One region of the Pseudoxanthobacter soli DSM 19599 genome, then DNA from elsewhere that is predicted to be linked to it. Evidence: riboswitches for the same ligand, from Rfam matches in the RefSeq annotation. Region 1 holds a riboswitch; each other region holds the start of a gene.
What was found. Region 1 has a riboswitch for cobalamin ahead of BUF17_RS11935 (ribonucleoside-diphosphate reductase subunit alpha). Riboswitches for the same ligand answer to the same signal wherever they lie in the genome.

Region 1 (2,192 bases):
AAAGGGTCTGCAGGCCGAGATAATCGAACTTGAGATCGCGCTCGGGCTTCAGCGCCGCGGCGAGACGGGCGAGATCGAACCGGCCGAGCTCTGGGTCGATCTGTTCCGCAACGATGCCGCGCCGGAGATAGGCGTGAAAATAATCCGCGTAGCGGACGGACATCTCCGCCTGGGTCGCTTGGTCCGGTCGGCCGCTCAGGAACGTGAGCGCTTCGCGCCGCAGGCGGTCGTTTAGGAGCCGGGCACTCGCCGCGGCGTAGTTCGGCTCCGTCTCGATCAGCGTGCGGGCGGCAAGAATCGGGGCGAGCGCGAGTTCATCCTCGCCGATGCCGTCATAGAGGTTGCGGCGGGTTTCGGCGAGAATCGTCACGACGTCGACGCCTTCGAGCCCGTCCGCAGCCTCGCGGACCAGTTCGCCGAGCCGCCCCTCGTCGAGTGGTGAAAGCGTCCCGTCCGCGTTTCTCGTTCGAAGTGCAGGCGCGGCCGTGGCCGAGGCGGCGCGGACAGCTGAGCGCTCCCGCGCGCGTTCCTCGCGGTAGAGCACATAGGCACGGGCGACCTTGTGGTGTCCGCAGCGCATCAGCCCGAGTTCCACCTGATCCTGGATGTCTTCGATATGGAAGGTGCGCCCGGTGCCGGAGCGACGGGTCAGGCTGGCAACGATTTGCGCCGTCAGGTCTTCCACGATGTCGTGGACCCGTCGCGAGGCGGCAGCGGTGTTGCCTTCGACCGCGAGGAAGGCCTTGGTGAGGGCGACGGTGATCTTGGAGGCATCGAACGGCGTCACGGCGCCGTTGCGACGAATGACCTGAAAGGCCGGTTCCGCGCCGTGCGGCCCGGAACTGGCCGGCGTTCTATTCCCGGCCCCGACTTCCGGCCGGATGGTTTCGACGATGAGCGACATCGGCTTCAAACCCCATTCTATGGGGGCAAAGGCCGAGCGGATGCACAAAGACGCGCTGCCGCGGGCGCGTGCCGCGGCGATCGCAATCCAAGCGATCCACCGGGACACCCCGCCCGAGGACGTTGCAACTTCAGGTCACGGCAGGTCTCCTGGCTCGCGGGTCGTCGCTTCCGTCCGGCCTTCCCGAAGCGCACGGGCTTCAGTGACGCAAAATGGACGGTTGGCTCACCGCTTACAGTTGCGGGGGCAGCTCCGGCATCGTCCGCTCTGCGGACCCACCGGATTCCCTCTTAGCCTTCGGACCATGTCCGAAGGACCGTGACGCCTAGATATAGCGTCTAAAACGAAATCAAAATCAACATCTGGAACGCGATATCCACCGGACCCTCTCTCACCGCTGGTTTCCAGGGCGTCGCCATGGATGAAGAGCGTGAGGCAGGGCCGGGCGCCTGTCCTTATCGCAGGCGCCCGGGCCCGCGCGTTATGTCACCCAGTGCTTCCGCTTGCCGATGGCGATGTGGACGGATTTAACCTCCGTGTATTCCTCGACACCCATCCGGCCGCCTTCCCGGCCGATCCCCGATTGCTTGAAGCCGCCAACGGGTTGCCCGGGGCCGCCGGCGATCGTGGTGTTCACCCAGGTCCGTCCGGCCTGGACGCCGCGCATGGCGCGCAGCGCTTTGTCGATGTCCTTCGTCCAGATGCTGGCACCGAGGCCGTAGGGCGAGTCATTTGCGATCTCCAGCGCCTCCCCGGCTGTCGAGAAGGTGATCATGCAAAGCACCGGCCCGAAGATTTCCTCCCGCGCTACCCGCATGTCGTTGCGCACGCCGGTGAGGAGCGTCGGCGCGATGAAGCGCCCGCCCGAGACCGCCACCGTGTTGCCACCGCAGGCGACCGTCGCACCCTCCTCCTCGCCGAGCTTCACGTAGCCGAGGATCTTCTCGCACTGCTGGTCGGAGACGATGGCGCCGAGTTGCGTCTCCGGGTCCAGGCAGTCGCCGATCCTGATCCGCGAGAGCTTGTCGAGCACGAGGGCCTGGAATCTCTCCGCCACCGTCTCCTCGACGATCAGCCGGCTGCCGCTGACGCAGCATTGGCCGGCGTTGAAGCAGAGCCCGAACGCGACGCCGTCGGCCGCGTCGTCGAGATCGGCATCGGCGAACACGATCTGCGGATTCTTGCCGCCGAGTTCGAGGCTCGCCTTCTTGAAATTGCTCGCGCTCGCCTTAAGCACCGCTTCGCCGGTGCGGGTCGATCCGGTGAACGAGATCATGTCGACGTCGCG
Region 2 (2,192 bases), on a different contig from region 1:
GAAGCCGGGCTGGCCGAAGGCGAGCGCCGAGAACGACGACAGCTGATTGAACATGCTGCGCGCGGCGTCGCCCGAGGGGATGAAGGGCCACTGCACCCGGCTCGTGACCAGGTCCCAGAATGCGCGCAACTGGTCTATGCGCCGCTCGGGCGGGTTGCCGGCGATGATCGCGGAATTGATCGCGCCGATGGAAATGCCCGCGACCCAGGTGATGTCGAGACCGACTTCGGACAGGACTTCCGCGACGCCCGGTTGATACGACCCCAGTGCGCCGCCTCCCTGCAAGACCAGAACCACGTTCTTGTAGTTCGCCTCGACTTCCTTGCGGACCGCCGAGAAGTCTTCAACCGATTGCCGTTTGCCGGGCTTGAATTGGAACACCTAGGGCTCCTTCGATATTGGCGTGGCGGCGATGATAGCCACAAATATGTGTCAAATATACCCTGCTGCCGGGCCGCGGGCGAGGCGCCGCAGCCCGGCGCAAGGCTGCCGGGCGCGCGCGTGCGTTGACAAGGCCGGCCGGTGGCGCCTTAGTGGCCTTGCCGACGGTCCCGGTGGGCGAGAGCCTCCGGGTGAAAAGGGAATGCGGTCTGGACAGCGGTGCTGTCCGATGCCGCAGCTGCCCCCGCAACTGTAGGCGGCGAGCCCTCGCCAAGATGCCACTGGCGTTAGTGCCATCTCTTTAGAGGTGGAGCGGCCGGGAAGGCGGCGGGGGGCGGCGGACGGCGTCATGCGCCGGATCGCCGGAACGCCGCGAGCCAGGAGACCTGCCGCCGGCCGAACGATCGGGATGCGTGCCGGGCGGGGTGCCTCGGGATGCAGACGACGGCTGGACGTTCGGGCTCGGTGGTTGCCGGCCTCGCAACCGGCGTCGGTCCTTGACGCACCTCGCGACAAGATCGCCTCATCGGCGGCTGGCCCGGTGCGATCCGAAGGATGTCCATGCAAACCCTCGCGCGCATTCCCTGCACCATCGTCACGGGCTTCCTGGGCTCCGGCAAGACCACGCTGATCCGCCACGTGCTTGAGACCGCCCACGGCCGCAGGCTGGCGGTGATCGTCAACGAGTTCGGCGACGTCGGCATCGACGGCGAACTTCTCAAGGGCTGCGGCGACGAGACTTGCCCGGAAGAGAACGTGGTGGAACTCGCCAACGGCTGCCTGTGCTGCACGGTGGCCGACGAGTTCGCCCCGGCGATCGAGACCATCCTCTCGCGCCGCCCCGAGGTGGAGCATATCCTGATCGAGACCTCCGGCCTCGCCCTGCCGAAGCCGCTGGTGCAGGCGTTCCAGTGGCCGGAAATCCGCGGCCGGGTCACGGTCGACGGCGTCGTCGCGGTGGTCGACGGCGCGGCGCTGGCCGACGGCAAGGTGGCGGCCGACGAGGAGGCGCTGGCCCGCCAGCGTGCCGAAGATGCCTCGCTCGACCACGACGATCCGGTGGAAGAGGTGTTCGAGGATCAGCTCGCCTGCGCCGACCTGATCATTCTTTCCAAGACCGATCTTCTCGACGAGAACGGCCTGGCCCGCGCCCGCGCCGCCATCGACGGTGCGCTCGCCGAGAGTGGCGTCGATCGTCCGGTCGCCGTGGTGCCGGTCGCCGAAGGCCGCATCGAGGCCGCCGCGCTGCTCGGCCTCGGCGTCGGGGTGGAAGACGAGATCGAGAACCGCCGCACCCATCACGACGACGAGGAAGACCACGACCACGACGAGTTCGACAGCTTCGCCCTGCCGATCGGCGAGGTGTCCGATCCGGCCGACCTCGCCCGGCGCGTGGCGGCCGCGGCGGCGGCCGGTCCCGCGCTTCGCGTCAAGGGGTTCGCCTCGGTTGCCGGCAAGCCGATGCGCCTCGTGGTCCAGGGCGTCGGCACCCGCGTCGGCCACCATTTCGACCGGCCGTGGAAGGCGGGCGAGGCACGCGACGGCCGCCTCGTCGTCATCGGCCTGAAGGGGCTCGACCGCGACGCCGTCGCGCGCGCCCTCGCCGGCTGACGCCGAGAGACCGGCAAAGAGACCCCCGGCAAAGAGCCCCTGGCATCATGCACCTCATCGCCACCACCGCCCGCGGCCTCGACGAGATGACGGCTGCCGTCGATCTCGGCCAGACGCCGGGCGACGTGGTGGTGATGTCATATTCGGACGGCGAGCTGACCGCCCTCGGCGCCGGCTGGGAGGCCTGGACGGCCGAGGTC
Region 3 (2,192 bases), on a different contig from region 1:
CGACGGGCTGTCGTGCGACGTGCCGGAGGGAGCGTTCTACGTGTTCGCCGATTGCCGCGCGCTGATCGGCACCCGCCGTCCGGACGGCCATCTCATCGCCGACGATCTCGGGTTCGCGACCTACCTGCTCGAAGCCGCCCATGTCGGCGTGGTCCACGGATCGGCATTCGGCACGCCGGGCTATATCCGCATCGCCTATGCCGTGGACACGGAAACCCTGCGGGCGGCCTGCCGCCGCATCGAGACCGCTTGCGCCGCGCTGACGAAAAAGGCGGCGGCCTGAGCCGCCGCCTCTCGGGCGTCTGTCTTCGTCGGCTGGCACGTTCCGTTCGGATCGCAACGACCCGAACGGAACGGCCGCCGGCCTCAGGCCGGCTCGAACAGCCGGCGCTCGAACAGCGCATTGCCCTTCAGGCGATGCAGCGACTTCAGGCTGTGCAGCGACTTGGCGGCCGCGAGCACGCCGAGATCGACCAGCGGCTCGACGATGATGACGAGCATGTAGGCGCCGCCGAACGAGAAGATCGAGGCGGCGTTTTCGGCGGTGAAGCCCTGGCCGTAGAAGGCCCAGAACGCCACCCAGGCGACGATGCCGGCCTGATAGGACGTCGAAAGCGCCAGCGCCTGACGGTATTTCAGCTCAACATAGGGCGTGTCGGCAGCGATGATGCGCCGGCCGAGCGCGGACAGCGCGAACAGCGGCACCAGCAGCGTGGTGACGTTCATGCCGTATTGCGGCAGATCGAACGGCGCGAAGAACAGGCCCTGGATCAGGAGGCCGAGCGCGAGGCCGATGGCGGTGGGTGCGGCGCCGAGGATCAGGAACAACGTCGAGCCGAGGATGAGGTGCACCTCGGAAACGCCAACCGGATAGTGCGGCAGCACCTCGAAGAAGGCGAAGACGAGCGCGGTCGCGACCGCGCTGCGGCCGATCACGGACAGCGGGCCGCGCTCGCGCACCCCCTGCCAGGCGAGATTGAGCGCGTAGCCGCCGGCGGCGGCCGCCGTCACGTAGCTCAGCCAGATTTTGCCGTCGGCCACGAGGCCGGGTTCGATATGCATGGGTCTCTCCTTTGCCGTCTCACCCGACGGCGTGCTGGACACATGCGCAATGGCCGGTCTCCTGACTCGCGGGTCGTCACGCCTTTCCGCCTTCCCGGATGCCCGTTCGGCTCCCAGTGGCACGATGGAAAGACACTCGCCGCTCACAGTCGCGGGGGCGGTTGGGGCCCGGAACGCAGGTTCCTTCCCCATTCCCGTTTCATTCTCCGGCGGCGCCTGACCGCCGGGGAACACCATGCGCCCGGGCAGGGTTCGGGCATCCGGTGCACGGAGTCAACGGCCGTGGCGACGCAGCCCGGCCCGACAGGCCTCCGTTCACGCCGAAACGGCCGGGAAAGAGCCGGCATCAGCCCGCATCGAAGGCGCGGCGGGCGGCTTCCACCCGGGCGAGATTTTCCTCCGCCCAGATCCACACGCCGCAGAACGCCGCCCCGAGGCTCGCGCCGAGGTCGGTCAGGCGGTATTCCACCCGCGGCGGCACGACCGGATGCACGGTGCGCGTCACCATCCCGTCGCGCTCCATCTGGCGCAGCGTCTGGGTGAGCATCTTCTGACTGATGCCGGGCACGAGGCGCGCGAGCGCGGTGAAGCGCAGTTCGCCGTGCTCGGCCAGAACCTCCAGAAGCAGCATGGTCCACTTGTCGGCGACGCGGCCGATCAGCTCCGTCACCAGCGCCTCGACCCGTGGGTCGACCTCGGACGGCGGCACGCGCTCGGCGATCCTGCGGGCAGCGTCGATGGTGCGCTGGTCGAAAGGCATGCCGGCCATGAAGCGGCTCCCTCATCGCGGGAGACGGCCCCGCCTCCCCGTGTCGACGACCGGGCCAGAGCCCGTATCACTCTCTTTCAGGTAAGTATAATTCTTTCCGGTGCCTTCTTTCCAGCGGAGCGCGGCGACGTCAATTAAGGGACCCCGATCCCAACAGGAGAGCGAGCCATGAAGCTCAGCGGCAACACCATCCTGATCACCGGCGGCGGCTCCGGCATCGGCGAGGCCCTCGCCCACCGCTTCCACGACCTCGGCAATTCGGTGATCGTCGCCGGCCGCCGCCCCGAGGCGCTCGAGTCGGCCATCGCCGGCCGGCCGAACATGAGCGCGATGACGCTCGACATCGACAGCAGCGAGGCGA
Region 4 (2,192 bases), on a different contig from region 1:
GCCTCGCCCTGTTCGCCGGGCAGCGGGCGGCGTTCGAGACGGCGGCGGCGGCCAAGATCGCGCGCCGCACGCTGGCGCCCGAGGCCAACTTCCATCTGGACAGCCGCGACATCCGGGCCGCCCTGGCCGGCGAGAACCGCCGGGACGGCGGCGCCAGCTCCTGCGTGGCGAAGTGGGGCCGCAGGCCCTGACCGGGCGCGGGCGCCCCGTGCCGGCGATTGCCAGCGTGAACGGGGCGGCCTACACTGCGCCGTCCGATATATTTGCCAGCGAAATTATAGGCTTACAGATGAAAGTGCAGAAGCTCGCCGTGCTGTCGGCCTTCCTGGCGGCGCCGTTCGCGATTTCGGCCCCCGCGCAGGCCGCCCCCGCCGTTCACTGCGCCTCCAACAGCCTCTATCTCGTCGCTGCGGTGGAACGGCAGGACTCGGTCGGCGAGCGGCTGATCGTGAAAAACAACGCTGCCGGCGCCAAGGCGGCCTGCAACGCGAAGATCGGCAAGTCGGACTTCGTGATCGGCTCCAAGGACGGCGAGGACGACGACGCCTATTATCTGCTGCGGCTCGAAGGCAAGTACCTGCTGATCGACGACGGGACCGGCCCGGACAGGACGCTGTTGATCTACGACCTCAGCCGCAAGGCGCGCGTGTTCACGGCGGGCTATTCGGAGGAGGACTTCGACGCCGACAGCAAGAGCGCCTCGTTCTGGATGAGCACCGAGCAGAAGCCGACCAAGCAGAACTGCAAGGACCTCGCCGAGATCAAGAAGAACGACCTGACGCCGGCCATCGAGATCCGCGCCACGTTCGACTTCACGACCGGCACCCTGTCGAAATCGACCCAGGCGCGCTGCGTCGCTCATCAGTAGAGCGGGCGGGCCGAGGCTTGCGGCGTCGCCTTTTTCCGAAAGCTGGCTCCCACTTCTCGGTCCAATGCTCCCGGTTCTGGCTGCGCATCGGATTTCCCGAAAACGGGTCCCACTTTTCGGTCCGATGCGGTAACGTGACGGCGACGACCGGTTCCGCAAGGATCAAAAGGGAACGCCGAAGGGAAGAGGCAGGCCTCGCGCCTGCCGGAGCCCCAGCGGCGGCTGCCCCCGCAACTGTGAACGGCGAGCCCGCCATCGCGAAACGGCCACTGGCATTCGTGCCGGGAAGGCCTGATGGCGGGCGATGACCCGTGAGCCAGGAGACCTGCCGGACGTCAGAAACCACCGACCGGGCGGGGTGTCCGGAGTGCGTCGCGGGTGGCACCGAAGGCTGGTTTTAGCGGCTTCCGGTGCACGATGTGGCCTCTCTCTCCTCAACCGGCTGTCTCTGCATTTGCCATGAGGAGAGAGCCAATGGCCTTCCATCAGACTTCCTCCGGTGCCGCGGCACCGGCGACGACCTCGCTGAGCATCGCCGTCCAGGCCGGCCTTGCCGTGCTGCTCGGCATCCTGATCCTCGGCACCGTGGGCTTTTCCCACGTCGAGGCCTTCCACAACGCCGCGCACGACACCCGCCACGCCAACGCCTTCCCCTGCCACTGAGGCAAGGCGCAGATGTCGATTTTCCGTTCGATCGTCTTCACGGCGGTCGCGGCCGGGCTTGTGGTGGGCCTGATCGTGACCGCCATCCAGCACTTCGGCGTCGTGCCGTTGATCCTGCGCGGCGAGGTCTATGAACAGGCCGCCGAAGCCGCCGCGCCCGTTGCGATGGCCGATAGCCATAGTGCTGAGGGCCATGATGCCCAAGGCCACGAAGGGCAGGGACAGGGTGGCCATGACCACGGCGCGGAAGCCTGGGAGCCAAGCCCCGGCCTTGAACGCAATGCCTTCACAGCCGCCGCCAACATCCTGACCGCCATCGGCTTTTCCCTTCTGCTCGGCGCGGCGTTCGCGCTGCGCGGCAAGGCCGTGACGTGGCGGGAGGGCCTGTTGTGGGGCCTCGCCGGCTTCGTGGTGTTCATGGTCGCCCCCGGCCTCGGCCTGCCGCCTGAACTGCCGGGAATGCCGGCGTCCGAACTCGGGCCGCGGCAGGCGTGGTGGATCGGAACCGTCGTCGCCACCGCAGCGGGGCTCGGCCTGGTCCTCCTGAAGCGGACACCGTGGGCGGCGGTCCTCGGCCTCGTGCTGATCGTCGCGCCCCATGTCGTCGGTGCGCCGGCGATGCTCGACGAGGCGACCAACGTGCCGGAATCGCTCGTCCACC

Region 2: it holds a riboswitch for cobalamin, as region 1 does, so the genes downstream of both, cobW (cobalamin biosynthesis protein CobW) here and BUF17_RS11935 (ribonucleoside-diphosphate reductase subunit alpha) in region 1, are expected to answer to the same signal.
Region 3: it holds a riboswitch for cobalamin, as region 1 does, so the genes downstream of both, BUF17_RS17270 (energy-coupling factor ABC transporter permease) here and BUF17_RS11935 (ribonucleoside-diphosphate reductase subunit alpha) in region 1, are expected to answer to the same signal.
Region 4: it holds a riboswitch for cobalamin, as region 1 does, so the genes downstream of both, BUF17_RS01040 (CbtB domain-containing protein) here and BUF17_RS11935 (ribonucleoside-diphosphate reductase subunit alpha) in region 1, are expected to answer to the same signal.

What each region holds. Positions count from the first base shown of each region.
Region 1 is NZ_FRXO01000004.1:386,066-388,257, forward strand. Features, by position in the region: gene BUF17_RS11935 (ribonucleoside-diphosphate reductase subunit alpha) at 1-904, opposite strand, end outside; cobalamin riboswitch at 1,027-1,240, opposite strand; gene BUF17_RS11940 (aldehyde dehydrogenase family protein) at 1,386-2,192, opposite strand, start outside.
Region 2 is NZ_FRXO01000002.1:333,587-335,778, reverse strand. Features, by position in the region: gene BUF17_RS05965 (DUF3734 domain-containing protein) at 1-381, opposite strand, end outside; cobalamin riboswitch at 530-789, shown strand; gene cobW (cobalamin biosynthesis protein CobW) at 943-1,992, shown strand; gene cobN (cobaltochelatase subunit CobN) at 2,040-2,192, shown strand, end outside.
Region 3 is NZ_FRXO01000008.1:31,889-34,080, forward strand. Features, by position in the region: gene BUF17_RS17265 (pyridoxal phosphate-dependent aminotransferase) at 1-283, shown strand, start outside; gene BUF17_RS17270 (energy-coupling factor ABC transporter permease) at 367-1,062, opposite strand; cobalamin riboswitch at 1,096-1,315, opposite strand; gene BUF17_RS17275 (winged helix-turn-helix transcriptional regulator) at 1,409-1,822, opposite strand; gene BUF17_RS17280 (SDR family oxidoreductase) at 2,000-2,192, shown strand, end outside.
Region 4 is NZ_FRXO01000001.1:248,396-250,587, forward strand. Features, by position in the region: gene BUF17_RS01030 (hypothetical protein) at 1-191, shown strand, start outside; gene BUF17_RS01035 (hypothetical protein) at 290-868, shown strand; cobalamin riboswitch at 1,000-1,215, shown strand; gene BUF17_RS01040 (CbtB domain-containing protein) at 1,343-1,531, shown strand; gene BUF17_RS01045 (CbtA family protein) at 1,544-2,192, shown strand, end outside.